3 regions of the Dankookia sp. GCM10030260 genome follow, and region 1 is predicted to be linked to each of the others. Evidence: predicted binding sites of a transcription regulator. Region 1 holds the regulator's gene; each other region holds the start of a gene.
The links. Region 1 encodes HrcA, which represses chaperone genes, less so after heat shock. Its sites were predicted from a motif close to GTTNGCACTCNCNNNNNGNGAGTGCNAAC; they were not measured.

Region 1 (9,426 bases):
TGGTGATGGACAGGCCGCGGGGCGCCACCAGCAGCCAGTGCAGGCCGGTGATGGCGATGCCCTCCTCGGCCGCGGCGGCGCGCAGCCGCTGCCGCCAGGTCGTGCCCAGCAGGTGCGGCGCCTCGGCGTCCAGGGTGAAGGGGGCCACTTCCAGCCCGGCATAGCCGAGCCCGGCGGCCAGCGCGCATTGCTGCGAGAACAGCATCCCGCGCAGGACCTCGTTGCACAGCGTCAGGCGCATTGGCGTTTCCCCATCCGGTTGGGGATTACCATTCTTGGGCGGCGGGCGCAGCCTTGTGCGTGGCGCAAGGCAAGGAAGGTCGGGGAGGGAAAAGTACTCCCCCCAAACCCCCCCCTTCCTTCTTGTGGGCTTGGCACCCGCCGCGCGGCGGGTGCCGACTCCGAGAGATAGAGGAGGGCATGGGGGGGATACTTCCTCCCCAGCCTTGCTTGCTGCCCGCGCCTCAGAACCCCGCCAGCACCTCGGCCACCGGCCCGTCGGCGACGATCCGCCCGGCTTCCAGGCGGATCGCCCTTGTGCACCACTCGCGCACGATGGCCATGTCGTGCGTCGCCAGCACCAGGATGTCGGCCTCGCCGACCAGGCGGGCCAGGCGTTCCCGCGCCTTGGCCATGAAGGCGGCGTCGCCGGCCAGGAACCACTCGTCCATCAGCAGGATCTCCGGCTCCATCGCCGTCGCCATGGCGAAGGACAGCCGCACCTGCATCCCGGCCGAGTAGGTCCGCACCGGCGCGTCGAGGAATTCATTGAGGCCGGAGAAGGCGCCGACCGCGTCGGCCACCTGTTCGCTGTCGGCCTGCGACATGCCGCGAAACAGGCCGCGCAGGACGATGTTCTCCCGCCCGGTGGAGGAAGGGTCCATGCCTGCCGCAGGATCGATCAGCGACCCCACGAGGCCGGCGACCTCGAGCCGTCCGCCGACCGGCTCGTAGACCCCGGCCAGCGTCCGCAGCAGCGTGGTCTTGCCGGCGCCGTTGCTGCCGACCAGCGCCACGCGCTCGCCGCGGCCGATCCGGAAGGACAGGTCGCGCAGCGCCGCGACGACGACGCGGTGCGAGGCGTCTTCCCGCATGCGCAGCGGCGACTTGGCGAGGATACGCTTCTTCAGCGATCTCGCGCCCATGTGATAGAGCGGGAACTCGATGGTCAGGCCCTGGGCCAGGATGTGGGGCATGGCGCTAGACCCAGAAGGCGATGCGGCCGCGGAAGCGGATGAAGAAGGCCAGCGCCACCCCTGCCACCAGCAGCGTGTAGAGGCTGGCGGAGAGCCAGACCAGGGCCGGCACGCCGCCCTCGACCAGCGGGCCGCGCACCGTCTCCATCAGCACGTAGAAGGGGTTCAGCGGCAGCCAGACCGCCTTGTCGCCCAGCAGTTCGGGCTTCCACAGCACCGGCGACATGAAGAAGGCGAGCTGCATCAGGCTGGCGACGATCGGCCCGATGTCGCGGAACCGGGCACAGAGCATGCCGAGGAAGAGCGCGATGAAGAAGGCGTTCACCGCGACCAGCGCCAGGCCGGGGAGAACGAGCAGGACCTCGAGGCCCGGCAGGGTGCCGCAGGCGGCGAAGACCAGGAAGACCAGCGGCAGGCTGTGCGCGGTGATCAGCGCGTTGCGGAAGACGCAGCGCAGGACATGGACGGAGAACGGCAGCGGCACCTGGCGGATGATGCCCTCGGCGCTGGTCAGGCTGATGCAGGCGTCGGTGACGGTCTGCGAGATCATGTTCCAGACGATCAGGCTGACCGCGATGAAGGGCAGGTAGCCGGCCAGTTCCATCTTGAAGAGCGAGGAGTAGAGCAGGCCGAGGCCGACCACCATGACGGCGGTCGACAGGGTGAGCCAGAAGGGGCCGAGGACGGAGCCGCGGTAGCGGTTGCGGATGTCGAGCCGGGCCAGGGCGGCGGGCAGCCGCCAGCGGCGCAGCCCGGTCGCCAGGTCCTCCAGCGCCGCGGCGCGGCGGCGCGGCTGCGCCGCGTCGCTGACGTACAGCGGCGTGGCAGGGCGGGGCAGGGTCTCGTCCAGCATCGGCCCGCCTATAGACCGCAGCCCGGCATCCTACCAGCGGTGGGAATCCTTCGGCGATCAGGACTATGCCGGGCGGGGCGGAGGTATTATTCCGCTTTGCGTCCGGGCATGCCGCCGGCGTCGCACGGCCGGTCCATGACCGCCGGCCGGGCCCGGTGCCGTCGGCCCCAGGCAGGCTTTCCGGGCCTCCAGGCGAGACCCGCACCCGAATCCGGAGTACCGATCCCTTGTCCTCCCGTCCTGGTCGCGAAATCCTGGTCCACGAAGCAGCCCGGTCGGCCCTGCCCTTCACCGGCGAGAGGATGACCTCGGCGATCGCCGGCCAGGTGGCGGTCGAGCATCATCATCGCTACCTCCTGGCCCGGGAGCATTGCCGCGGCCGCGACGTGCTCGACGTCGCGGCGGGTGAGGGCTACGGCACGGCGCTGCTGTCCCAGGTCGCCCGCTCCGCCATCGGCGTCGAGATCGACCCCGCCGCCGTCGCCGCCGCGGCGCGCGAATTCGACCGGCCCGGGCTGCGCTACCTCGTCGGCGATGCGCGGGCCATCCCGCTGGCGGACGCCACGGTCGACGTCGTCGTCTCCTTCGAGACGCTGGAGCATTTCGACGGCCAGGACCGCTTTCTCGACGAATGCCGGCGGGTGCTGCGGCCGGGCGGCCTGCTGATCATCAGCACGCCGGACCGCGACGTCTATTCGCGCCCCGGCACGCCGCCCAACCCCTTCCACGTGCGCGAACTGGACCGGCCGGAATTCGAGGCCATGCTGCGCGCCCGTTTCGCCAACATCGCGGTGGCGGCGCAGCGCCCGATGATCGGCTCGGCCATCGTCGGCGAGGGCAGACTGGCACCGCGGGTCTTCGACACCCTGCCGGGCGACCGCTTCGCCGCCGCCGACGTGCTGCCCGACGCGCCCTACCTGATCGCCTTCGCCTCCGACGCCGCATTGCCGCCGCCGGCCGCCAGCCTGCTGGTGCTGCGCGACGACCTCGACACCGACCCGGCGGCGCGGCGGGAGGCGGAGGCGCGGGCGGCCGGGCTGGACAGGCGCCTTGCCGAGGCGGAACGCCGGGCGGCCGCGTCGGATGCAAGCCTCGCCGAGGCGGAAGCGCGCGCCGCGCAGTCCGAACTGCGGCTCATCGCCTTCGAATCGAGCGAGGTCGGCCGTGCCTTGCGGCGCCTGCGCATCGTCGTGGATCGCTGGCCGCGGACCGCCCGCCTGCTCCGTCGTGGCGTGATGCTGGCATGGTGGGCGCTGCGCGGGCAGTTGCCGATGCGCCTCGCCGCCTGGCGGCGCGCCCGGCGGCTGCGGCAGGACGTGGCGGGCGGCGCCTTCCAGGCGGTCATCCGCGACGAACTCAACCTGCCGGACCCGGCGGCGCGGCGGCCGCTGCCGGCGCCCGGTGCCATCCGCCTGCCCGCCGCCGGCGAGGCGCCGCTCGTCTCCATCCTGATCCCGACCTACGGCCAAGTGGACTACACCCTGCGCTGCCTGGCCTCGATCGCCGCGGCGCCGCCGCGCGCCGGCATCGAGGTGATCGTCGCCGAGGATGCCTCCGGCGACCCGGGCCTTGCCCGGCTGCGCGAGGTGCCGGGCATCGTGCTGCGGGAGAATCCGGAGAACCTCGGCTTCCTGCGGTCCTGCAACGCCGCCGCCGAAGCCGCGCGCGGGCGCTTCCTGCTGTTCCTGAACAACGACACCGAGGTGCTGCCGGGGGCGATCGACGCGCTGGCCGACCTCGCCCTGGCGCGGCCGGACGCCGGGCTGGTCGGGGCCCGGCTGGTCTATCCCGACGGCCGGCTGCAGGAGGCCGGGGGCATCGTCTGGCAGGATGCCTCGGCCTGGAATTACGGCCGCTTCCAGGATCCGCGCCGTCCCGAATTCAACTACGTGCGGGAGGTGGACTACTGTTCCGGCGCGGCCATCCTGGTCCGCCGCGACGTCTTCGAACAATTGGGCGGCTTCGACGAGGCCTTCGTCCCGGCCTATTACGAGGACACCGACCTGGCCTTCCGCATCCGCGCGGTCGGCCTGCGGACGCTCTACCAACCGGCGGCCGTGGTGGTGCACCATGAGGGCGTCTCGCACGGCACCGACACGGAAAGCGGCATCAAGGCGCACCAGGTCGCCAATGCGGCGGTGATGGCGGACCGCTGGCGCGGCGTGCTGCAGGCCGGCCACTACCCGAACGGCGAGCAGGTGATGCGGGCGCGCGACCGGGCGCATGGCCGCCCGGTCGTGCTGGTCATCGACGACAAGGTGCTGGAGCCCGACCGCGATGCCGGGTCGCGCAGCACCTTCGAGCATGTCCGCGCCCTGCTGCGGGAAGGCTGGGTGGTGAAATTCTGGCCCGACAATGGCGCTGCCCCTTCCGGCTACACCGCGGCGTTGCAGCAGATGGGGGTCGAGGTGCTGCACGGCCCCTGGAGCGGCCGCTTCGCCGACTGGATCGGCGTGCATGGCGGGATGATCGACCATGTCCTGCTGAACCGCCCGCACCTCGGTGCCACCTACCTGCCGCTGATCCGTGCGGCCTGCCGGGCGCGGGTGGTGTTCTACGGCCACGACCTGCATTTCGCCCGGCTGCGGCGGGAGGCCGCGGTGACCGGCTCGGCGCTCTCGGCCGCCAGCGCCGAGAGCATGCTGCAGGTCGAGACGCATCTCTGGCGCAGTTGCGACACCGTGCTCTATCCGTCCGAGGAGGAGGCGGCGGAGGTGCGGCGCCTGTCGCCGCGGGCGAACGTGCGTGCCGTGACGCCCTATTGCTTCGATGCCTTCCCGCGTCCGGCGGCGGTGCCGGCAGCGACGGGTGGCATCCTCTTCGTCGCCGGCTTCGCGCATCCGCCCAACGTCGATGCTGCGGCCTGGCTGGTGCGGGAGATCCTGCCGCTGGTCCGCGCCGAACTGCCGCAGGCGCGGCTGACCCTGGCGGGATCGCACCCGACCTCGGAGGTGCTGGCGCTGCGCGGCGCCGGGATCGAGGTGACCGGGGCGATCAGCGCCGAGGACCTCGCCGCCCGCTATGCCGCGGCGCGGCTGGCGGTGGTGCCGCTGCGCTTCGGCGCCGGGGTGAAGCTGAAGGTGGTGGAGGCGCTGCAGCAGGGCCTGCCGCTGGTGACGACGCCGGTCGGTGCCCAGGGCCTGCCCGACCTGGCGCAGATCCTGCCGGTGACCGGGGACGCGGCGGCCTTCGCCGCGGCGGCGGTCCGCCTGCTGCGGGACGACGCCGCCTGGATGGCGCAGTCGGCGGCGCAGTCGGCCTACGCGGAGTCGATGTTCTCGCGCGAGGCTTTGCGGGAGAGTTTGCTGGGCGCCTTCGGCGTGGTGCCGGCGAAGACGAGCCTGGCGGCTTGAAGGCAAGGTCGGGAAGGGAGGAGTATTCCCTCCCCGACCTTGCCTGAGCCGGGACCGGCCGCGCGTCAGGTGCCACCCGACAGGAATGGATGCGCGGCCGGGGAGAAGACCTTCTCCCTGGCCTTGCCTACCCGAGCAGCCGCCCGATCACCCGCGCGGTATAGTCCACCACCGGGATCACCCGGCCGTAGTTGATCCGCATCGGCCCGATCACGCCGATGGCGCCGACGATGCGTTCCTGCCCGTTGCGGAAGGGCGCCACCACCATCGACAGGCCAGCGGTGTTGAACAGGCCGCTCTCGGCGCCGATGAAGATCTGCACGCCCTCGCCGCGCTGGGCGAGCTCCAGCAGCTTCAGCACCGTCTCCTGCGCCTCCAGCCGCTCGAACAGCGCCTGGATCTCGTGCACCTGGGCGAGCTGGTCGAGGTTTTCCAGCAGCCTGGCCTGGCCGCGGACGATTAGGCTGCCGCCGCCGCCGCCGGCCCAGGTGGCGAGGCCGGCTTCCACCACCTGGCTGGTCAGCGCATCGAGCGCGGTGCGGTTTGCGGTGATCTCCTCATCCACCTTGGTCCTCGCGTCTTCCAGGCTGCGGCCGGCGAGGCGGGAATTCAGGTAGTTGCTGGCCTGCGCCATCGAGGACGGCGGCAGTCCGGCGGGGACCTCGATCACCCGGTTCTCGACCTGACCGTCCTCGGTCACCAGCACCACCAGGGCGCGGCCGGGGCCGAGGGCGACGAATTCCAGGTGGCGGATGCGCCCCTCGCTCTTCGGCGCGACCACCAGGCCGGCGGCGCCGGCCAGGCCTGAGAGCATCTGCCCGGCCTCCGCCAGGGTTTCCTGCATGGAGCGGCCGGAGGCGGCGCAGCGAGCGCTGATCGCTTCCCGCTCGCTCTCGCCCAGGTCGCCGAATTCCAGCAACCCGTCGACGAAGAGCCTGAGGCCGCGGTCGGTCGGCAGGCGGCCGGCCGAGGTGTGCGGGGCGTAGAGGAACCCGGCCTCCTCGAGGTCGGCCATGACGTTGCGGATGGAGGCGGGCGAGAGGCCGAGGGGGAGGCGGCGCGAGAGGGTGCGGGAGCCGACCGGCTCCCCGGTCTGCACGTAGACCTCGACCAGTTCGCGGAGGATCGCAGCGCTTCGGGTGTCGAGCCCCGCGAAGGAGGCCCCGGTCGCGCCGGCCAGCGCTTTCGGTAAGGGCATCATCGGGCGGGTCGGATCCAGTCTGGACACGTATGGAAGGCTAGGGAGGGGGGGGCGGGGCGTCAACCGGCCGCCTTGCCGAAGCCGGGCAGGTGCGACTATAACGCGGATCAGGCCGCGGGCGTAGTTCAGAGGTAGAACGTCAGCTTCCCAAGCTGAATGTCGGGGGTTCGATTCCCCCCGCCCGCTCCAGCCGCCTCAACCAACTGTGCCGGATCGCTCGGCTAGGTCGGAGTCCACTTTATCAGGTGGGGCCCGGCCGGGGACCAATCAGGCTTGCTGGCCGGCTGCGTATCGGCCCAGTCGAATGGGCTTTCCCTTGGGAGTCCGCCGGCCGAACGACGGGCTGGCCTCGTCACGCAGGCGCTGCTGCACGGCTGGCCAGGACAGCTTGCCCGCGGAATCCCCCCCGAGATCACTTCGCCAATCAAACCTGTAAGGAGGAGGACTTATGGGGGAGAATTCCTTCTTCCGCATGCGCGTCCGTCGGATTCGGCGCATACTGCCCTTCCAGGCATCCCGGCATCGCAACCGTCCAGCCGATGACCGGCCGGGACCATGGCAACATGGAAGGGCGATCGCCGCTCTCATTTCATCCCCAGGCTGTATCGCTGGCCGCGGTCCATAGGAAGCCGAAGGACCTGCCGGCTCTGCCCCAGGGCACCTTCCATCGACAGCGCAAACAGGCGAGGGTCGGTGAGAACGTGGTGCTCCACACCCTCTCGACCGCGATGGATAACCTGATTTCGTCAATGCCGCTTTTGGCCCGGCGCAGCCTGCTGGCACTGCTGCCGGGGCTGGAGAGTATTGGCCCCGCGACCGCGGCGCCGCAGTGCCCGGTGCACGTCTCAGCCATGCCGCCGGAATTCCCCGGCAGCGCCCATGCCGTGTTTGGCTTTGGCGTCGCAGGAGTGCATGCCGCGAAGGCTGCGGCGGCAGCGTGCTCCGCCCTTCGGAGCCACGAGGACCCCGGGTGGCTGACAGAGCTGGGCGGCATGCTATCCGGCCCTGACGTCGCCGAGACCGTCCTGGCCGCCCGCTGGTCATTCAGCGTCCTGTGCTGCGATGCCTCGGACGATCGTGCGACGGCCCAGGCCAGTGCCGCAGCCCGCAACCTCAGCAGCCGCGGTCACATGGCCATTCTGCTCGTGGTTGGGCCGTCGTCGGCACCTCTGGCTTCCTGCATGGGGGCGAGGCATGGAAGATACCAACCCGCCCGGCTGCTCCTGCCGGTACCTGACGATCGAGACAGCCTCGTCCCCGTCTTGGCCGTTTCGGCGGCAACCCTGCTGTCGTCGATCGTCTGCCGGGGGCTGGTATCGTTGGATGCGACCGACATCTGGTCGGCGATCGGCGGCCCTCGTCCTTGCCTCGCCATCCATGCCGCGGCCAACCGGGGACAGCAGCCGGCAGACTTTGGCCAATCCGTCGTCTTGGCCGCCTGCGCGGCAGGCATGCGGGGGCCTTCCGTGCGCCGCCTTGCGATCAACGTCCTGATGCCGCCGGCATGGCGGCTCCACGAGCTTGATGCAGTCGCCACCACCATCGCCAAGGCTTTCGACAACGCCGATGTTGCGGTCTTGCCGGCGATCCACGACCCAGCCGCCGACACCGCGTCTGTGCTGCTCGTTGGCTCGTAGCTGTCGCGCCGGGAACCCCAGCATGCCCGCAGGGTACGGGACATGGCGGGCACCGGCTGGCCTGCCAGCCGCGGTTGAGCGGCGCGAGAGCTTGGTGTGGCTGCCGATGGTTGGACCCTTGGCGCAGCAGCGCTGCCGAAGCGACAGCGGCAGGCGACGAAGCTTCTAATTCCGCAGCAGTGCCTTCAGGGTCCACGTATTGCCACGTGGCACCGTGCGATCGAGACCGGAGGCGGGCCCGACCCGAACTTCGACATCCGGATCATAGCTGCCGGGGGCTGCCACCACGGTCAGGCGGATGTTCGGACCGACCAGGGTACAAGGGCCGGCGACGATGCGCTGAATGGTCGCACGATCCTGGTCATCCAGCGCGCGACGCAATTCTGCGATCTGGCCTTGGGTTGCACACAGGGCCGTACCCTGCGTGGTGAAGATGGGCCGCTGGAAGTTCACCTCCTGCTGCGCGACCGCTGCCAGAGGCGCCATGCCCAGGAGCGACGCCGCAGCCATCAGATGCACGCTCTGCCGCATGATCGCCTCGATTGTGTCTATCTATGGGCGTAACACCAAGGCTTCGGCGACGTGGGTCAAAATCCGTACGAAGGCCGGATTGATCCATGACAAGGCGCGTTGGCTGGTTGGGGACCTCCCCCGCCGCCACGGTGACCTGCGTTCCGGTCAAGCGGCCGTCCTGTCCATGGAATCGGCGTAGCGGTGGTGGTGATGCACGACGCCGGCCCTACCCCAACCCAATTCCTGCCGGACGAGGGTGAGGTTGCCGCCTGAGCGATCGATAGTGCGCGCCGGCCTATCGGATGATGATCGGTCGCGCGCCAGTGAAGACAGGCATCCGGGGCAATGGAGAAATGCAGCACAGCGAATTCGCCATGGGCCGGGCTTTCACCGGCGGTCATGCCCTTTGGCGTTGCGCGGATGCTGGCCGACGTACCGTGATTGCCATTCGGCTCGACGCGGCCGAGATCGCGCTCGTGATGGGCGGGAAGGAGACGCCAGGTCGTGTCGATTCTCGACGCGACCGAGTGGCTTCAATGGCCCGCCCTACGCTTTGGCCGAGACGATGTTCGGCGAATAGGGTGTCCTTGCCCTTCATCCAGTTGCGGAGGAGGAGGTGATGGGCTGGCGGGCAGCGCCTGAATGAGGCTGATGGCCTGCCAGAGTCGATGCG
Region 2 (9,426 bases), on a different contig from region 1:
TGAGGCTGACCGGGCCGATATGCCCGCCGGCCTCGGATCCCTCGATCACCAGCGCGTCGGCGCCTGACCGCACGAGCTTCCGGGCCAGGGCCAGGGCCGGGGCGAAGCAGACCACCTTTGCGCCGCCCTCCTTGGCCCGCTTGATGGCGGCGCCGGGTGGGATGCCGCCGGCGAAGACGATATGCGTCACGCCGGCTGCCAGGCAGGTCTCGACCAGCTGGTCCAGCCGCGGGTGCATGGTGATGAGGTTCACGCCGAAGGGCTTCGCGGTCAGCGCCTGGGTGCCGGCGATCTCCTCGGCCAGCCGCGGCGGCTCCATCGCGCCGCAGGCGATGACGCCGAAGGCCCCCGCGTTGGACAGCGCGGCGACCAGGTGCCGCTCGCTCACCCAGGACATCGCCCCGCCCATGATGGCAACGCGGCTGCCGAAGAAGGCGGCGCCGCGCGCCATCAGCCGGTCCAGCGCGGCCGCGGAAGCGGTGGTGGCGGGGGCGATCATGTCCATCGCCCTACGCCGCCGGGCCGTCGAGGCCGTAGGCGGTGTGCAGCGCGCGCACCGCCAGCTCGGTGTACTCGGCCGAGATCAGGACGCTCACCTTGATCTCGCTGGTCGAGATGACCTGGATGTTGATGCCCTTCTCGGACAACGCCCTGAACATGGTGTTGGCGACGCCGGCATGGCTGCGCATGCCCACCCCCACGACGCTGATCTTGGCGACCTCGGGGTCGGCCAGGATCGCCTCGAAGCCCAGCTCCGCGCGGGCCTTCTCCAGCGTGTCCTGCGCCCGGGCCAGGTCGGCCTTGCCGACGGTGAAGGTCATGTCGGTGGTGGCGTCGGCGCCGATGTTCTGCACGATCATGTCGACGTTGCAGTTGGCCGCGGCCAGCGCGCCGAAGACGCCAGCGGCGATGCCGGGCCGGTCCGGGACCCGCCGCAGCGTCACCTTCGCATCGTCCCGCGAATAGGCGATGCCGCTCACGATGGGCTGTTCCACGATCTCGTCCTCATCCACCACCAGGGAGCCTGGCTTGTCCTCGAAGCTCGATAGCACCTGCACCCGGACCCGCTGCTTCATGGCGAGCTCGACCGAGCGGGTCTGCAATACCTTGGCGCCGACAGAGGCCAGTTCCAGCATCTCCTCGTAGGCAATGCGGTCCAGCTTGCGGGCGCGCGGCACGATGCGCGGGTCGGTGGTGTAGATGCCGTCCACGTCCGTGTAGATGTCGCAGCGGTCGGCCTTGACCGCGGCCGCGATCGCCACCGCCGAGAGGTCCGACCCGCCGCGGCCGAGCGTGGTCACCCGGTTGCGGGCCGGCTCGATCCCCTGGAAGCCGGCGATCACCGGCACTTGGCCCTGCTGCATGCGCTCGATCAGCAGGCTGCCGTCGATGCTCTCGACCCGGGCCTTGCCATGCGCGCCGTCGGTGACGATCGGGATCTGCCAGCCCTGCCAGGACCGCGCCTCGACGCCCACGGTCTGCAGCGCGATGGCGAGCAGGCCGATGGTGACCTGCTCGCCGGTCGCCACCACCACGTCGTATTCGCGGGCGTCGTGCAGCGGCGACAGCTCCTGGCACCACTTGACCAGCTGGTTCGTGGCGCCGGACATGGCGGAGACGACGACGGCAACCTCGTGCCCGGCCTCGACCTCGCGCTTCACGCGGGCGGCGACGTTGCGGATACGGTCGAGATCGGCGACGGAGGTGCCGCCGAACTTCATCACGATGCGGGCCATGGGGCGCTTCTTGGTGGGAAATTGGGTGGTGCAGGCAATGGGTCGCGCGGTTGCGCCCGCGCGAAGGCCGGCACAGATACCCACCCGGACCCCGCGCTGCAACATTCGCGAGGGGCATGACGAGGATGCGGCACATGGCGCAGGTCGAAAGCGGCACGGCGATCGGGGCGGAGATCGCCAAATTCGACCGGCTGGCAGCCGAATGGTGGGACCCGAAGGGGCCGATGCGGCCGCTGCACGCCATGAACCCGGCGCGGATGGGCTGGATCATCGCCCGCATCGCCCGGCGGCAGGGCCGCGACCCGGCGGCCGAGCGGCCGCTGGCGGGGCTCAGGGTGCTCGATGTCGGCTGCGGCGCCGGGTTGGCGAGCGAGGCGCTGGCCCGGGCCGGCGCCACCGTGACAGGGCTGGACGCGGCGGGATCGGCCCTGGCGGCGGCCCGCGCCCATGCCGCGGCAGGGGGCCTGGCGATCGACTACCGCGAGGGCCGGCCGGAGGACCTGCTGGCCACGGGCGGCAGCGGGTTCGATGCGGTCCTGGCGCTGGAGGTGATCGAGCACGTCGCCGACCGCGAGGGCTTCTGCCGGCACCTGGCCGGGCTGGTGACGCCGGGCGGGCCGGTGTTCCTGTCCACCCTCAACCGCACGCCACGCTCCTGGCTGATGGCCAAGTTCGGCGCCGAATACCTGCTGCGGCTGCTGCCGGTGGGGACGCATGACTGGCGGATGTTCGTCCGCCCGGCTGAGCTGGGCGCGAAATTACGGCAGGCGGGGCTGCGGGTGGTGGACATCGCCGGGCTGAGCATGGACCCGCTGACCGGGCGCTGGAGCACGGGGCGCGATGTCGGGGTGAACTACCTGGTGATGGCGGCGGCGGGGTGACCCGCGCCTATTGCCGCCGCGCCTCGCCGGTGCGGCGGCCGGATGGGTCGTAGAAGCGCGTCGTGTCGCCGCGTGTCTCGGCCCGGCCGGTGGAGCGGCCGGCGCCGTCGTAGAAGCGGGTCGTGTCCCCCCGGCGCTCGGCGCGGCCGGTGGAGCGCCCGGTCGGATCATGGAAACGGCCGCCCTCGGCCCGGCCGGTGCTGCGACCGGCCTGGTCATAGAACCGCGTGGTGCCGTCCCGCGTTTCCGCCCGCCCCGTGCTGCGCCCGGCGCTGTCGTAGAAGCGAGTTGTCCCGCCACGGCTCTCCTGCCGCCCGGTGGCGTGGCCGGCGGCGTCGTAGGTCCGCAGCGTCTCCTGCGCCGAGGCTGCCCCCGCCAGCAACACCAAGCCCAGGACCAGCCAGCGCATCCGTCTCACCCGTCGGCGCGCGGCACCCAGGGCAGGCGCGCGATCTCGATCCCCTCCTCCTGCAACGCCTCGGTATCGGCCTCGGAGGCCTCACCGTAGATGCCCCGGCGGTCGCTCTCGCCGCGGTGCATCCGACGCGCCTCCTCGGCGAAGCCGGGGCCGACATAGTCGCAATTCTTCTCGACCTCGGCCCGCATCCGCTGCAGCAGGGCCACCACCTGCGCCGGCACCGGTCCGGCGGCAGCCTGGCTGCTGCCCGGCGGCGGCAGCGGTGGTGGCGCGGCGGCGGCCGGCGGGGCCGGCGGCGGCACCACTTCCTTCACCCGGCTGCGGCCCTTCTTCGGGATGGCCGGGGCCATCAGCCGCTTGGCGACCTCGGTTGCGCCGCAGACCGGGCATTCGACGAAACCGGCCTTGGCCTGCGCCTCGAAGCCGGCACTGTCAGGGAACCAGCCGTCGAACTCATGCCCGGCATCGCAGCGTAGATCGTAATGGATCATCCCAAGCTTTCCCCGGCCCGCGGCATCGCCCGGACACGAACCTTCATTATAGGCCGGCACTCCGCCATTGGGAGTGCCAAATTCTTGCGCGGACGTAAAGATCCTCGGCACGCCATGCCGGGATGGCCGCCCCGGGCCGCCGCGCCCCGTGTCACTGCGGTCATCGGCGGGCCTCAGGCCGCCAGCAGCGGGTCCAGCTTGCCGGCGCGCTCCAGCGCGGCGAGTTCGTCCGACCCGCCGATCGCGGTGCCATCGATGAAGATCTGCGGCACCGTGGTGCGGCCGCCGGAGCGCGCGATGGCGTCCTTGCGGGCCTGCGAGCCATTGGGCGCGTCCAGCTCCTCGAAGGCGACGCCCTTCTTGCCGAGCAGCGCCTTGGCGCGCTCGCAATAGGGGCAGAACAGGGTGGTGTAGATTTCGACCTTGGGCATGCCATGCAGTTTGGTCCGGCGGGCGCCGCGGTCAAGCACCCGTCACGGCACGGCAAGAAGCAGGGTAATGACCGGGCTGGCCAGCAGGAAGCCGATGGCCACCATGGTCAGCAGCCTGGCCGGCGGATCCTCGTCCCCGGCACCGATCCGCCGCTGCCGGGCCGGCAGGGCGAAGGATGACGTGGTGCCCAGCGGCGGGCCCGATGCGGGCTCGGCACCATGCGGGATGCTGGACATGCGGCCTCCTGCTGCCTGTCGACACCTGACAGGGTCGCGCCTTGGAATGAACTCCGGGTTAGCGCGGCTCGCCAAAGATCGATATCCGCGTCCGGATCGATAACCTGAAAACAAACCACCCGTGCCGGAGGCGGCCGCCAGGTCAGCGCGGCGCCTCCAGCCGGGGATCGGGCACCCGCGCCGCCGCCAGCACGTCCACCGCCGCGGCGCCGGCCGCCAGCAACGCCCGGGCACAGGCCTCGGCGGTGGCGCCCGAGGTCATGACATCGTCCACCAGCAGCACCCGCCGCCCGGCGATCCGCGCGGCGCCGCGGCGGGAGACGGCGAAGGCCTCCGCCAGCAGCGTCGCCCGCGCCGCCGCGCCGAGTTCGCCGAGCGGCGGCGTCGGCTGCACCCGCCGCAGCACATCGGGAAGTTGCGGGATGCCGGAAAGCCGGGCCAGCCGGGCGCCCAGCAACGCCGCCTGGTTGTAGCGGCGCGCGAGCAGCCGCCGCCAATGCAGCGGCACCGGGGCGATGAATTCCGCCCGCGCCAGCAGCGCCGCCCCGGCCCGGGCCATATGGCGGGCGAGCGGGCCGGCCAGCTCGGTGCGGTCGGCATGCTTGAAGGGCAGCACCAGGCGCCGCGCCCCCTCGTCATAGCGCAGCGCGGCGCGGGCGGCGTCGAAGGCGGGCGGCCGGGCCACGCAGGCGGGGCAGGCCGGCCCCGCTCCGGCATGCGGGAAGGGCACGCCGCAGTGGGCGCAGAGCGGCGCGGTGACGAAGGACAGCGTCCCGAAGCAGGCGCCGCAGAGCGCCCCTTGGGCATCCACCGCGGCATCGCAGGTCAGGCAGTGCGGCGGCAGCACCGCATCCAGCGCCGCCAGGCCGAGCCGCCGCAGCACCATGCCGGCTGCCGGAAGGCTAGGCCTGGCCGAAGCGCGCATCGCCGTCGCGGGCGACCTCATGCACCAGGTCGATCTCCCAGGAGAGGTATTCGCGCATCGCCGCCTCCACCCCGTCGTTGCGGTCATAAGGGCGGAGATAGACGTCGATGCAGTCGGCATCCGCGGGGTCGCGGCGGTCCGCTTCCAGCGGCAGGCCGGCCGCCTTCCAGGCGGCGATCCCGCCGGCCAGCAGCGCCACGGGGCCGAGGCCGAGCGCTTCCAGTTCCGGCACCGCCAGCCGGCCGATGGCCTCCTCGGCCGCGACGACCACGATCCGCCGGTCCGCGGCCAGGCGCGTCCGCAGCGCCGCCAGCCGGGTCCGCACGCCCCAGAGCGCGCCGGGCGGATGCCCCTCCCGGAAGTCGAGCGAGCGGGTGAGCTGGATCACCTGCGCGGTGCCGGCCTCAAGCGCCACGGCGAGGTCCGCCGGCGTGACGGTGGCGGGCGAGAGCGCCGCGGCCTCCGGGCAATCGGACTGCCAGGGGCCGGTCTCGAGCGGGCCGGCGAGACCGTCGGTGAGGACATAAACCTCCCAGCCGCCGAGCTGGCGCAGCCAGCCGCCGGTCATCCGGGCCCGCACCCCGGTATCGTCCACCAGCACCACCCGGGCGCCGCGCACCGCGATCCAGTTGTCGCTCCCCTGCACGAGCTGTCCGCCCGGCGCCATGCGGCTGCCCGGCAGGTGGCCGGCCAGGTATTCCTCCGGGTCGCGGACATCGAGCACGTGCGTGGTGCGCGCGGTGTCAGCCAGCAGCGCCGGCAATGCGGCGCGGTCGATGGTCTTCACCCCCCAGCGCTCCGCGAAGGCCCGGGCGCGGTCCAGCGCCAGGGGCAGGCTGGCCGGGGTGCCGCGCGGGAAGCTGGCGGTCCTGCCGCGGTCGCAGGCGAAGCCGGCCAGCTCCCAGCCCATGGTGCCGTTGCGCAGGGCGACGACCTTGTTCGGCACGCCGGCGCTGCGCAGGCTCTCGGCCCCCATGATCGACCGGGTCCGGCCGGCGCAGTTCACCACGATGGTGGTGCCGGGCGAGGGCACCATGTCGCCGATCCGGTAGACCAGCTCGCCGCCAGGCACGTCGATCGCGCCGGGGATGGACATGCGGTGGAACTCGTCCATCGGCCGGCTGTCGAGCACGACCATGTCCTGCCCGGCCTCCATCATCGCCCGCAGCTCGCCGGGGTCGACCGAAGGGGTGTGGTACTGGTGCTCGACCCACTCGCCGAAGGCCTTGGAGGGGACGTTGACGCCGGAGAACAGCACGTAGCCGGCGGCTTCCCAGGCCCGGGTGCCGCCCGCCAGCACCGACACATCGGTGCAGCCGATCGTCGCGAGGATCGCGGCCAGCGTCTCGGCCAGCCCGCCCTCCCCGCCATCGACGCAGCAGATCCGCACGCCAAGGCGCGGCAGGATGGCGCGTGCCCGCGTCTCGGCCCGCGACAGGGCGCAGGGATTGGCCCAGAACAGATGCGACCTGCCGAACTCGCCATCCTCCCGCGCATCGAGGATCGCCAGTTCCCCGCCATCGCCGATCCAGGCCTTCAGCGTCGGCGCGTCGATCATTTGCATGGTCGTCTTCTCCCCCGTTTCGCCGGCCAGCCTAGACCCGTGGGCAGCGGGGCGACAAAGGGGTGAAGCGCGTCACAGCAGGCCTTCCTGGCGCAGCGAGACATGCCGGCCGTTGCCGATGATGATGTGGTCGTGCAACGCGATGCCGAAGACCATGGCGGCGGCCTTGATCTCCCCGGTCATCTCGATGTCCGTGCGCGACGGCGTCGGGTCGCCGCTAGGGTGGTTGTGCACCAGGATCATCGCCGTCGCCTGCAACTCGAGCGCCCGCTTCACCACTTCCCGCGGGTAGACCGGAGTGTGGTTGACCGTCCCCCTGCCCTGCACCTCGTCGGCGATCAGCCGGTTGCGGGTGTCGAGGTAGAGGACGTGCACCTCCTCCACCCGCTCCCGCGCCAGGTGCGCGGTCAGGTAGTCGATCAGCCGGTCCCAGGAGTTCAGCACGACGGTCTGCTTGAATTCCTCGCGCGTCAGGCGGAGGGCTGCGGCCTGCACCGTCTTCAGCGCCGCGGTCCCGGCATCGCCCAGCCCCTCGACCCCGCGCAGCTCGATCGGCGGGGCGGCGATGGCGTTGGCGAAGCTGCCGAAGCGGTTGAGCAGGGCGCGGGCGATCGGCTTGGTGTCGCGCCGCGGCAGGGCCAGGAACAGCACCATCTCCAGAAGTTCGTGGTCCAGCACCGCTTCGGGGCCGGCGACCAGCAGGCGCTGCCGCATCCGGGCGCGGTGGCCGAGATGGCCGGGGGTCTCGGCATCCTCGGCCGTGTCGGGCAGGCCTTCCAGCGGCAAGCCCGGCAGGCGGGGCGCCGGCGCTGGCCGGCGGCGTGGCGCCGCCGCGGTGCGTGGGCTGCGGGCCGGCTCCGGCAGGGACAGCAGGCAAGATAGCCCCGCGTCAGACAGCCCGGACCTCGGATCGGCCTTACCCATTTTGCCCACCTGCGGGTTGTGCAACGCAGGCGATCATAACGATTTGGAGGATTTCGTCTACGAAAAGACGATCCGACCCCGGAACCGTCCCGGCGGCAGGGCGAAGGTTCCGGTCAGCAGCAGGGCACGAAGAAACCAGGCCGGTAGGATGGCTACCGGACGTGGGCGCGCAGTTATGTCATGCCTGTGCATAGTGCGGTTCGCATGGCATCTCGCGCCCCGTTCCTCGCCTGCGCTTGATGCACGTTCGAGTGACATGATCCTCAATCGACCGACTCTTGCGGTGCCGCAAGGCCGGCAACCGTCGCGGTGCGAAGCTCGGCAAGTGTCAAGACACCGAGGGAAACAATGTCAAAACGTTTCGTATTGGCAGTTCTTGCCGCCAGCATCAGCTTGGCCGCCTGTACAAAGCCGGAAGCGCCGCGCACCGCGCCGCCCATGGCTGGTACGGCCGCTGGCACCTGCGACGACCCGATGTCCGGCGCGGCCCGCGACCGGGCGGGCACCGGCTGCCTCGCCGGTGCTACCCAGGGCACGCCGCGGATCGCCGGATGCGATGTCGGCGGTCCGCAGGTTGCCTATCGCGGCCTGCCCATGGGCACGGTGGGCGACCCGAACCGGCGGCTCGGCCAGTATGGCATGCAGCAGAGCTGCCCCTGACCGGGTCGCCGGTCGCGCGGCATAGCCGCACGCGACATTGTCCGGGAGATCTCCTCCCGGACCGGTTCTCGCGGATCAGCCCGAATAGGGCGGCCGATGCAGCCCGGCCGGGGAGAAGGTAAAGACCTCGCACCCCGTCTCGGTAACGCCCACCATGTGCTCGAATTGGGCGGAAAGGCTGCGATCGCGGGTCACCGCGGTCCAGCCATCGTCGAGGATCTTCACGTCCGATCGGCCGGCATTCACCATCGGCTCGATGGTGAAGAACATTCCCGGCTTCAGCACTGGGCCTTCACCGGGGCGGCCGAAATGCAGCACGTTCGGCGGCTCGTGGAAGCGGCGGCCGATTCCATGGCCGCAGAAGTCGCGCACCACCGAGAAACGGTGTCGCTCAACGAAGACCTGGATGGCATGGCCGATATCGCCCAGCGTCGCCCCCGGCTTTACCGCGGCGACGCCGAGCATCAGCGATTCATAAGTGACGTCGAGCAACAGCCGCGACTTGGTCGAGGCGGTGCCGGCGACGTACATGCGGCTGGTATCGCCATGCCAACCGTCGAGGATGACGGTGACGTCGATATTGACGATGTCGCCATCGGCCAGCACGCGCTCGCCCGGGATGCCGTGGCAGACGACGTGGTTGATCGAGGTGCAGATCGACTTCGGGTAGCCACGATAGCCGAGCGGCGCCGGCGTCGCCCCGGCCGCCAGGATGTGGTCGTGGCACAGCCGGTCCAGCTCGCCGGTGGTGATGCCGGGGCGGACATGCGGGGTGATCATGTCGAGGGTCTCGGCGGCCAGTTGGCCGGCCCGGCGCATGCCGGCGAAATCCTCGGACGTGTGGATCGTGATGCGGCGTGAGTCGCCGCCCTGCTGGTCCATGGTGCTCGGCTGTCTCTGGCAGGGTGAATGGCTATTAACATGCGCGTGGGGGCCGCCAGACGCAAGCGCAAGGCTGGCTTGGGGGTTGCGTCTCAGCGGGCCGGTCCGCGCCCGGTCGGCTCCCCGGCGGCGCGCTCCTCGACACCCAGCGCATCCGCCAGCCGCACCGTGGCACTCCCCGGCCGGGCCGGCTTGCTCTGGCTCTCATGCGGCGACCAACCGGTCATCACCAGCAGCCGCAGGCTGGCAGGGAAGCCCTCGGCATCGACCGGCAGCC
Region 3 (9,426 bases), on a different contig from region 1:
TGCCCGAGGACATCTTCGACGAGCTCACCGACACGCCGATGGCGAAGCCGCGCCCGCGCGTCCATGGCGGGCCACGCGCGGAAGACCTCGACCAGCTTGCCAAGATGCTCGCCGAGGCCGAACGCCCGCTGGTCTGGGTCGGCGGCGCGTTGACCAACGCCGATGCGACGACGCTGGACGAGCTGCGCCGGCTTGCCGAGCAATGGGTGGTGCCGGTCTCCCCAACCCATCGCCGGCCGCAGCTGTTCGACGCCGGGCATCCCAATTACGGCGGCTACATGGGCATCCGCGTGCCGAAGCAGCTGATGGACGAGATGCGGAAGGCCGACCTGCTGGTCGTCATCGGCGAGCGCATCACCGACAGCGTCAGCCAGTCCTATACCTTCCCCACCGCGCCCGACCCGCAGCTTCCCTTGGTCCAGGTCTGGCCCGACCCGAACGAGATCGGCCGGGTCTTCCGCCCCGATCTCGGCATCGCCGCCGAACCCGCCGCCGTCATCCGCGCGCTGCTGAAGCGCGGCGCGCCGGCGGGCGCCTCGAAGCGCACCAGCTGGGTCGCCGGACTGAACGCCATTCACACGAAGCTGATGGCGCCGGACTGGGAGAGCATGGCGGATGGCGTGAACTTCGCCGCCGTCTGCGTCGAGATCGCCAAGCACCTGGCGCCCGATGCCGCGGTGACGTCCGATGCCGGCAATTTCTCCTCCTTCATCCATCGCTACATCGGCTTCAGGCCGGGGCAGAACTTTCTCTCCTCGGTCGTCGGTGCGATGGGCGCGGGCGTGCCGATGGCGGTCGCCGCTGCCATCCGCCGCCCCGGCAAGCAGGCGATCGGCTTCTGCGGCGACGGCGGCGCGCTGATGAGCGGCAACGAGATCGCCACCGCCATGCAGTACGGCGCCGCGCCGATCATCGTCATCTCCGACAACAAGCGCTACGGCACGATCGGGATGCACCACGAGGTGCGCTACCCCAACCGCCCCTACGAGGCCGCGGTGAAGCTCACCAACCCGGATTTCGCCGCCTGGGGCCGCGTCTTCGGCGCGGAGGGCATCACCATCTCGACCGAGGCGGAGGTCGAGGACGCCATCGCCCGGGCCTTCGCGGTGAAGGACCGGCCCGTGGTGGTGCATGTCCACACCTCGGCCGAGCAGATGAGCGCCTGGCGCCGCCGCGGCGCGCCGCGGGTGCACGAGTGATGGGTCGCGTCACAGGCGGGCTGGCGACGCGCCGCGCGCTGCTCGCGGCCGGGCTTGCCACGCCGCCGGCGGTACAGGCCCAGACCTTGCCCACGTCCTGGCCCGCATCCTGGCCCGACCGGCCGGTCCGCATCGTCGTGCCCTATGCGCCCGGCGGGCCTACCGACATCCTGGCGCGCACGCTCGCCGCCGCGCTGGGCGAGGCCTGGCGCCAGCCGGTGGTGGTGGAGAACCGCCCCGGCGCCGGCAGCGCCATCGGGACCGAGGTCGTGGCGCGCGCCGCGCCGGACGGGCATACCCTGCTGTTCGCCGCGACGGCGCATGTGATGAACCCGGCGCTGATGCCGCATCTGCCCTTCGATGCGGTGCGCGACTTCACCGCCATCAGCAACTGCGCCTTCCACCCGATGCTGCTGGTGGTGCATCCCTCGACCGGGATCACCGACCTGCCCGGATTCGTCGCCGCGGCCAAGGCAAGACCGGGCGGGCTGACCATGGGCTCGGCCGGCGTCGGCAATGCCAGCCACCTGGCGATGGCGCTGTTCGCCTCCGTCACCGGGATCGAGCTGACGCATGTGCCCTTCTCGGGCGCGGCGCCGGCGCAGGCGGCGGTGCTCTCGGGCCAGGTGCAGGGCGGGTTCTTCAATTCCACGGTCGCCGTGCCGCAGATCCGCGACGGCCGGCTGCGCGGCATCGCCACCGCCGATGCCCGCCGCTGGCGGGAGCTGCCGGACCTGCCGACCCTGGCGGAGCTCGGCTATCCCGGGACGGAGGCCGGGTCCTGGTACGGCGTGCTCGCCCCGGCCCGGCTGCCGCCGGCGCTCACCGCCCGGCTGCATGCGGATATCCTCGCGGCGATGCGCCGGCCCGCGGTGCGGGAGAGGGTGATCGCCGCCGGGCTGGATCCGCTGGAGACCGGCCCGGCAGAATTCCAGGCGCAGCTCGCGGCCGAGGTCGAGAAATGGGGCCGCGTGGTGAAGACGGCGGGGATCAGGCCCGACTAGCTGGCGCGTGATCGTCTGGGATGGACCCACCGCAAGACGTAAATCACACGGCATGACAATACCCTAGAACCTGCCGGGCGCTTCGGTCGGCGCCCGACAGACCCTAGGCCTCGACGAAGACCGCGCCGGCCTCGACCTTCACCCGGTAGGTCGCCACCGGGACATCCGCCGGCTCGTTCAGCGCGGCGCCGGTGCGGATGTCGAAGCAGGCCTGGTGCAGCGGGCATTCCAGCTTGCCGTCCTCGCAGTAGCCGTCCGACAGCAGCGCGTATTCGTGCGTGCAGATGTCGTTCACCGCGAAGATGCCGTCCTCCAGCCTGACCACGGCGATCGACAGGTCGCCGATGCGGACGGCCAGCGGCATGTTCTCGGCGAGGTCCGCCTCGGCGGCCACGCGGTGCCAGTCTGCCATGGATGCTTCCCCTTCGTGTCCGGCGGAATTACCGCGTGGCGGCGTGGCTGTCGAACCCGTCCGCCGCCAACCCACAGCAAGGACGGCTGGAATTCTGGAAGCGAATGTTTTTCCCGCCGCAACCTCGCCCACTCACGCCGCGTCGGCATTCTTGTTCGCCGGCGCGCGCAGCCGCTCCGCCCAGGCGGTCAGCGCCACGTATTCCACCGGGTCATGCGTGCAGAACACCATCACCGTGGCGTCCGCGGCCTGCGCCAGGGCCCGCACCCGGCGCTGCTGCGCCCGCACCAGCGGGCCGGACCAGGCCATCACCGCTTCGTAGGCGGCGCTGCCGGGCGGGCAATGCGGCACCGCGGCGTGGATCTCGGCGCGGTTGAAGTAGGTGTCGCCGGCATGCAGCAGCCAACCCTGCGGCGTCTCGATCGCAACCCCCGCATGGCCCGCCGAGTGGCCGGGCAGCGGCACCAGGACGAATTCCTGCGGCAGCCCGGCCAGGCGTTCCACCGCGTCGAAGCCGTACCAACGGCCGCCGGGACGGTCGGGATAGGTGCGCCAGCGGCCGGTGTCGCCCCATTGCACCGGGCGGTAGCGGGCGCGGCCCAGCACGCCTTCCCGCGCATGCGCCGCCCCCGCTTCGGCTTCCATCACATGCACCGTCGCCTGCGGGAAATCGACCAGCCCGCCGGCATGGTCGAAATCCAGATGCGTCATGACGATGTGCCGCACGTCGCCCGGATGCAGGCCGAGCCGCTTCATGTGCCGCAGCATCGTCCGGTCGGGGTCGTAGCGGAAGCGCAGCAGCGCGCTGTTCAGGGTGGGCAGCCGGCCGGCGGGGCGCAGCATGTCGCGCATGCCCAGCCCGGTATCGACCAGCACCACGCCGTGCCGCGGCGTCTCGATCGCCAGGCAGTGGCAGGTCAGCCGGCCGATGGCGCCAGGGCTGACGCCATCCATCAGCGCGCCGCCAAGCGGCCGCGCCGGCCCGCAGTCGAGATGGTGGATCCGCATCGCCGTGTCCTCCGTGTCCGCGAAGGCCAACGGGACGCGACGCGGGCGGTTCAGCCCGCCAGCACCCAATCGCGGAACAGCGCCAGGTCGATATTGCCGCCGCAGAGGATGACGCCGACGCGATTGCCCGCCATCCGCGCGCGTTCCTGCAGCAGCGCCGCCAGCGGCGCGGCGCCGGCGCCTTCCGCGAGATTGTGGGTATCCTGCCAATAGGCGCGGATCGCCGATGCCACCTCCGCATCCGTCACGGTGACGACGCGTGCGGCGCCGGCGCGGATGATCGCCAACGCCGCCGGGTCGGGGATCCGCGTTGCCATGCCGTCGGCAAGGGTATGCGCGGTCGGCACCGTCACCACCCGGCCGGCGGCGAAGGACAGCGCATAGGCCGGCGCCTCGGTGCTCTGCACGCCGACGATCTCGGTGCGCAGCCCCAGCAGGTCGCGGGCCAGGATGCAGCCGCAGATGCCGGAGCCGAGGCCGATCGGCACATAGAGCGTATCCAGGTCGGGCACGGCGCGAAGGAATTCGAGCGCATAGGTGGCCACGCCGCAAACCAGGTCCGGCGCGAAGGAAGGCGCGAATTCCAGGCGCCGTGCCTCGGCCAGCGCCATGGCATGCAGCCGCGCCGCGTCGAAATCCTCGCCGTGCTCGACCAGCACGGCGCCCTGGGCCCGCATCGCCGCGTTCTTCTCGGCGCTGTTGCCGATGGGGACGACGATCGTCACCGGCACGCCATGCAAGGCGCCGGCATAGGCCAGGCTCTGGCCATGGTTGCCGCGCGTCGCGCTGATCACGCCCGTGACCCAGGGCCGTTCGCGCTTCAGGCGGTCCATGTAGACCAGCCCGCCGCGCACCTTGAAGGCGCCGGTCGGCGTGTGGTTCTCGTGCTTCACCCAGACCTCGGCGCCGCTGCGCGCGGCCAGCAGCGGCCAGGCGAATTGCGGCGTGGCCGGGAAGGCGGCGTGCACCAGGCGGGCGGCAGCCTCGAGCGCGATCAGGTCGAACATGGCAGGACAGGCATGGGGACCTCCGGAACGGGGATCGGCGGCGGGCGTTCCCCGTGCCACTCCCGAGTGTAGCGAAAGGACCTCGCATGCCTATCGTGGTTGACAGCAGCCAGTGGACCGGTGAGCACGACGACGCGCCGATGGCCCACCCCGTGGTCTGGGGCGAGTTCACCGAGACCGCCGAGGTGGATCGCGCAGCCGAGCGGCTGCAGGCGGAAGCCTGGTTCCGCGATTCCCTGGTGGAGACGGCGCCGGCGGAAGCCCAGCCCGGCCCGGCGGACAACCAACAGGTCGATGTGCCGGACGAGGACCCGAAGGGCGCCGACCGGCGCAACCTCCGACAGAATTTCGTCGGCATCGGCACGGCCGCGACCTCGATGGCGGCGGCGGGGATCGTCATCGCCACCGGCGGCGCGGCGCTGCCGGCGGTGGCTGCCGCGGCGGCGGCGGGCGGTGCGACCCTGGCAGCGGGCGAGGCAGCGGCTGCCGCGGTGCCGGAGAGCGGCACGGGTCGCCAGCCGGCGGCTCAGGCGGACGCGATGCGGGCGGAAGGCCCCTCGCTCGGCATCACCGTGGCGACCGCGGCGCTGCGGGAACAGGCGGAAGCCTTCCTGCAACAGGCCGGGGCGAAGCGCGTCTGGGTGCAGGAATCGCCGAAGGACCAGGCGCCGGCATAGTCAGCATCGTGGGGCCCGGTGCGCCGGGCCCCGAAGGGCTCAGAGCGGCTTGAGGTTGGCGGCAGCAGCCTTGCCGCGTTCCATCACCACCTCGTACTGGACCTTCTGGTTCTCGTTCAGCCCCTGAAGGCCGGCCTTCTGCACGGCGGTGATGTGCACGAACACGTCCTTGCCGCCGTCCTGCGGGACGATGAAGCCGAACCCCTTGGTCGCGTTGAACCACTTCACGGTGCCCGTCGCCATGCGACGCACCCTCCTTGTCCTGAGGCGCGGACGCCGATCGCCCGCGCGGGAACCACCGGGCTGGATCGGCTTGAAGGCGCCCGGTGGAACCGGGAGGGCACGGCAAGGCGGGCCAAGAACGGCTGGCATGCCAAGTGGACGCAGATCGGTCCGGCGAAGTCAAACACCTTGCACACGCATTTCAGTGAGAAGCGGCAGCGGCATTGACTACGGTTTGCTTCGAATGGCGCGACTATTCGCAAGAATAAAGCGGGCGTCTTGTATGCGACTGCCTGGGTGCCGGTGGCATGGCCTCGGTCCGGGCGCCGCTTGGGTCATGCAGCCCGACGGACGGCACGACCAGCCGTCAGATCGCCATGACGTTGACGGCGGAAGGTCCCTTGGCGCCGTTGGTCACCTCGAACTCGACCCGCTGGCCTTCCGCCAGGGTCTTGAAGCCGTTGTTCTGGATGGCGGAGAAATGCACGAAGACGTCCTTGCTGCCGTCCTCAGGCGTGATGAAGCCGAAGCCCTTGCTTTCGTTGAACCACTTCACCGATCCCTTGACCATGTTGGCCATGCGCCGTCCCTCTCTGCGAACCTTCGCCCCGCCGATGCGCGGCGATACCCGGCGGATGGGATGCCTTCGCGGGGATCGCGGGCCGGTCCTTCAATCCTTGGGTAGCGGTCGTGCCGCAGAATCATCAATCGTTCGGATGCTGTCAATCGGCCCCGCCACCGGCCACGAAAAAGGGCGGGGCCTTGCGGTCCCGCCCCATCCGGCACTTCGATCCTTGTGGGATCAGAAGTCCATGTCGCCCATGCCGCCCATGCCGCCGCCCGGGCCGCCGGCCGGAGCCGAGGCCTTCGCCGGACGCTCGGCCACCATCGCTTCCGTGGTGATCAGCAGCGCCGCGACCGAGGCCGCATCCTGCAGCGCCGTGCGCACGACCTTGGTCGGGTCGATGATGCCGGCGTTGACCAGGTCCTTGTACTCGTCGAGCTGCGCGTCGTAGCCGTGCGCATAGTCGGTGGTGCGGAGCACCTCACCGGCCACCACGGCGCCGTCCTTGCCGGCGTTCTCGGCGATCTGCTTCAGCGGCGCCTGCACGGCGCGGCGAACGATCTCGATGCCGACCTGCTCGTCGCTGTTCAGCCCCTTCAGCGTGTGCAGGTTGGTGCTGGCGCGCAGCAGCGCGGTGCCACCGCCCGGCACGATGCCTTCCTGGACCGCGGCGCGGGTCGCATGCAGCGCGTCGTCGACGCGGTCCTTGCGCTCCTTGACCTCGATCTCGGTCGAGCCGCCGACGCGGATGACGGCGACGCCACCGGCCAGCTTGGCCAGACGCTCCTGCAGCTTCTCGCGGTCGTAGTCCGAGGTGGTTTCCTCGATCTGCGCCTTGATCTGCTCGCAGCGGCCGTTGATCTCGGACTTCTCGCCCGCGCCATCAACGATCGTGGTGTTTTCCTTCTCGATCTTGATCAGCTTCGCGCGGCCGAGCATGGCGAGCGTCACGGTCTCGAGCTTGATGCCGAGGTCCTCGCTGATCACCTGGCCACCGGTCAGGATCGCGATGTCTTCCAGCATCGCCTTGCGGCGATCGCCGAAGCCCGGCGCCTTGACGGCGGCGATCTTGAGGCCGCCACGCAGCTTGTTCACCACCAGGGTGGCCAGGGCCTCGCCCTCGACATCCTCGGCGACGATCACCAGCGGACGGCCCGACTGCACCACGGCTTCGAGCAGCGGCAGCATCGGCTGCAGCTGGGACAGCTTCTTCTCGAAGATCAGGATGTAGGGGTTTTCCATCTCGGCGATCATCTTCTCCGCATTCGTGATGAAATACGGGGAGACATAGCCGCGATCGAACTGCATGCCCTCGACGACGTCGAGCTCGGTCTGGATGGACTTGGCTTCCTCGACGGTGATGACACCCTCGTTGCCGACCTTCTCCATCGCCTTGGCGATCATCTCGCCGATCTCGCTCTCGCCGTTGGCGGAGAGCGTGCCGACCTGCGCGACTTCGGCCGAGGTCGTGATCTTCTTGGTCTTGGCCTCGAGCTCGCCGACGATCTGGGTCACGGCCTTGTCGATGCCGCGCTTTAGGTCCATCGGGTTCATGCCGGCGGCCACGGCCTTGGCACCCTCGCGGATGATGGCCTGGGCCAGCACGGTCGCGGTGGTGGTGCCGTCGCCCGCGGTGTCGTTGGTCTTCGAGGCCACTTCGCGCACCATCTGCGCGCCCATGTTCTCGAACTTGTCGGCCAGCTCGATCTCCTTGGCGACGGTGACGCCGTCCTTGGTGATCCGCGGCGCGCCGAAGCTCTTGTCGAGCACGACGTTGCGGCCCTTGGGGCCGAGGGTGACCTTCACCGCATCGGCCAGGATGTCGACGCCGCGGAGCATACGCTCACGCGCGTTGGCGCCGAACTTAACGTCCTTTGCTGCCATGTGGGCTATCCTTCATGTGGTGCGCTCACGCCGGTCGCGCCGGGCCGAAGCCCTGCTGCGCGGCGGATCGCAGGATTGATGATCGTCGCAGGCACGGTCGGGCCGCCCGGGACCGCGGCGCCCGGGGCATGTCCCCTGGGCGCCACGGTCCCCGGCAGCGCCGGACTCAGGCGGCCTTGGCGACGGCCGGGGTGTCGAGAATGCCCATGATGTCGGACTCCTTCATGATCAGGAGCTCCTCACCGTTGAGCTTCACTTCGGTGCCCGACCACTTGCCGAACAGGATGCGGTCGCCCGCCTTGACGTCGAGCGCGCGGAGCTCGCCCTTGTCGTTCAGCGTGCCGGAGCCGACGGAGATGACTTCTCCCTCCTGCGGCTTTTCCTTGGCGGTGTCGGGGATGATGATGCCACCCGCGGTCTTCTCTTCGGCCGTGACACGGCGAACGAGAACGCGGTCATGCAGGGGACGGAAGCTCATGGTCCTCTCCTGATGCCTTTGCTATTTGCGTTTCCTCAACCGGCAGGTCCGTCCAGCGTCCGCGTCAGCAGCCCGTTGGCACTCCCCCCGGAGGAGTGCCAGAGAACTATGCGAACCCGGCGCCCCCGTCAAGGGATTGCAGCACTCACCGAGTGCGAGTGCTAACAGACTGATTCTGAAGGTTTTTTGTTGCGCCCATTGGTGCATCCCCAGCAGACTTGCGTCGTTCACCAGGAGGAAATCGCCAGCCGCACCATGAGGACGGACCGAAATGGCTGAGGAAAGGACGACAGGCGTGCCGCAGGAGACCAAGGGCTTCGTTCGCGTACCGCAACCCGAGCAGCCCGACCGGGCGCCGAACCGTGCCGGGATCCGCCGCGGCCGGCCCATCGCTGAACCGATAGGCTGCAGGCCGCCCCGCTAGGGCCACAGGACTACAATTCCCCAGTACGGTTCAAGACCCTGGAGTCAAGGCCAGCGATGTCCCGATCCCCGATGCCGACCGCCGCCCCATTCCTCCGCCAGACGGAAGATGCCAGCCAGCTCGTTACTGTAAGCGTATTGTACTACCTGCCGGACCACCGCAGCTTGGTCAACGAATTCACTTGGCAGACACTCGACCGTGGCCCGCACTATGCCCGGGTCGAGGCCTTCCTCGATTATTGGCGGCGCGAGATCGATGCCGTCATCAAGGAGGTGAAGATCGCCGGGGCCCGGCCCTTCGCGCCCGGCCAGGTCGATCACGTCGCCCATCGCTTCTCGCTGAACTGACCGCCGCCCGGCCGCTAGGGCCAGCCCCACTCCCTGCGCGCCGCGCCCGGCATCCCGCCCGGCGGCCCTCGACCACCCCGTCGGCCGGGTCGCCACCCAGGATGTGCAGCGACAGCACGGCGATCGAGGGCCGCGGCAGCGGCAGGGCGACGCGCTGGACATGGGTGTCGATCGCGTGGCTGCGAATCGGCCGGGCGAT

Region 2: the regulator HrcA is predicted to act here: its motif matches at 3,579-3,607, upstream of ACFQS7_RS26175 (DUF1178 family protein).
Region 3: the regulator HrcA is predicted to act here: its motif matches at 8,531-8,559, upstream of groES (co-chaperone GroES).

The regions. Positions count from the first base shown of each region.
Region 1 covers NZ_JBHTDE010000003.1:703,824-713,249, forward strand. The annotation lists gene ACFQS7_RS14840 (sugar phosphate isomerase/epimerase family protein) at 1-241, opposite strand, end outside; gene ACFQS7_RS14845 (ABC transporter ATP-binding protein) at 465-1,196, opposite strand; gene ACFQS7_RS14850 (ABC transporter permease) at 1,201-2,049, opposite strand; gene ACFQS7_RS14855 (methyltransferase domain-containing protein) at 2,352-5,402, shown strand; gene hrcA (heat-inducible transcriptional repressor HrcA) at 5,530-6,630, opposite strand; tRNA gene ACFQS7_RS14865 (tRNA-Gly) at 6,718-6,792, shown strand; gene ACFQS7_RS14870 (hypothetical protein) at 7,143-8,240, shown strand; gene ACFQS7_RS14875 (hypothetical protein) at 8,406-8,771, opposite strand.
Region 2 covers NZ_JBHTDE010000014.1:36,558-45,983, reverse strand. The annotation lists gene ACFQS7_RS26195 (NAD(P)H-dependent flavin oxidoreductase) at 1-505, opposite strand, end outside; gene ACFQS7_RS26190 (aspartate kinase) at 510-1,736, opposite strand; gene ubiG (bifunctional 2-polyprenyl-6-hydroxyphenol methylase/3-demethylubiquinol 3-O-methyltransferase UbiG) at 1,871-2,617, shown strand; gene ACFQS7_RS26180 (hypothetical protein) at 2,625-3,026, opposite strand; gene ACFQS7_RS26175 (DUF1178 family protein) at 3,032-3,526, opposite strand; gene grxC (glutaredoxin 3) at 3,700-3,957, opposite strand; gene ACFQS7_RS26165 (hypothetical protein) at 4,000-4,194, opposite strand; gene ACFQS7_RS26160 (double zinc ribbon domain-containing protein) at 4,337-5,080, opposite strand; gene ACFQS7_RS26155 (rhodanese-like domain-containing protein) at 5,097-6,683, opposite strand; gene radC (RadC family protein) at 6,756-7,607, opposite strand; gene ACFQS7_RS26145 (hypothetical protein) at 7,871-8,047, opposite strand; gene ACFQS7_RS26140 (hypothetical protein) at 8,046-8,267, shown strand; gene map (type I methionyl aminopeptidase) at 8,343-9,149, opposite strand; gene ACFQS7_RS26130 (methyltransferase domain-containing protein) at 9,242-9,426, opposite strand, start outside.
Region 3 covers NZ_JBHTDE010000001.1:409,664-419,089, reverse strand. The annotation lists gene ACFQS7_RS02005 (thiamine pyrophosphate-dependent enzyme) at 1-1,199, shown strand, start outside; gene ACFQS7_RS02000 (tripartite tricarboxylate transporter substrate binding protein) at 1,199-2,203, shown strand; gene ACFQS7_RS01995 (non-heme iron oxygenase ferredoxin subunit) at 2,307-2,615, opposite strand; gene ACFQS7_RS01990 (MBL fold metallo-hydrolase) at 2,748-3,623, opposite strand; gene ACFQS7_RS01985 (threonine dehydratase) at 3,674-4,630, opposite strand; gene ACFQS7_RS01980 (hypothetical protein) at 4,717-5,307, shown strand; gene ACFQS7_RS01975 (cold-shock protein) at 5,347-5,550, opposite strand; gene cspE (transcription antiterminator/RNA stability regulator CspE) at 5,897-6,100, opposite strand; gene groL (chaperonin GroEL) at 6,332-7,978, opposite strand; gene groES (co-chaperone GroES) at 8,145-8,456, opposite strand; gene ACFQS7_RS01955 (hypothetical protein) at 8,937-9,227, shown strand; gene ACFQS7_RS01950 (adenylate/guanylate cyclase domain-containing protein) at 9,145-9,426, opposite strand, start outside.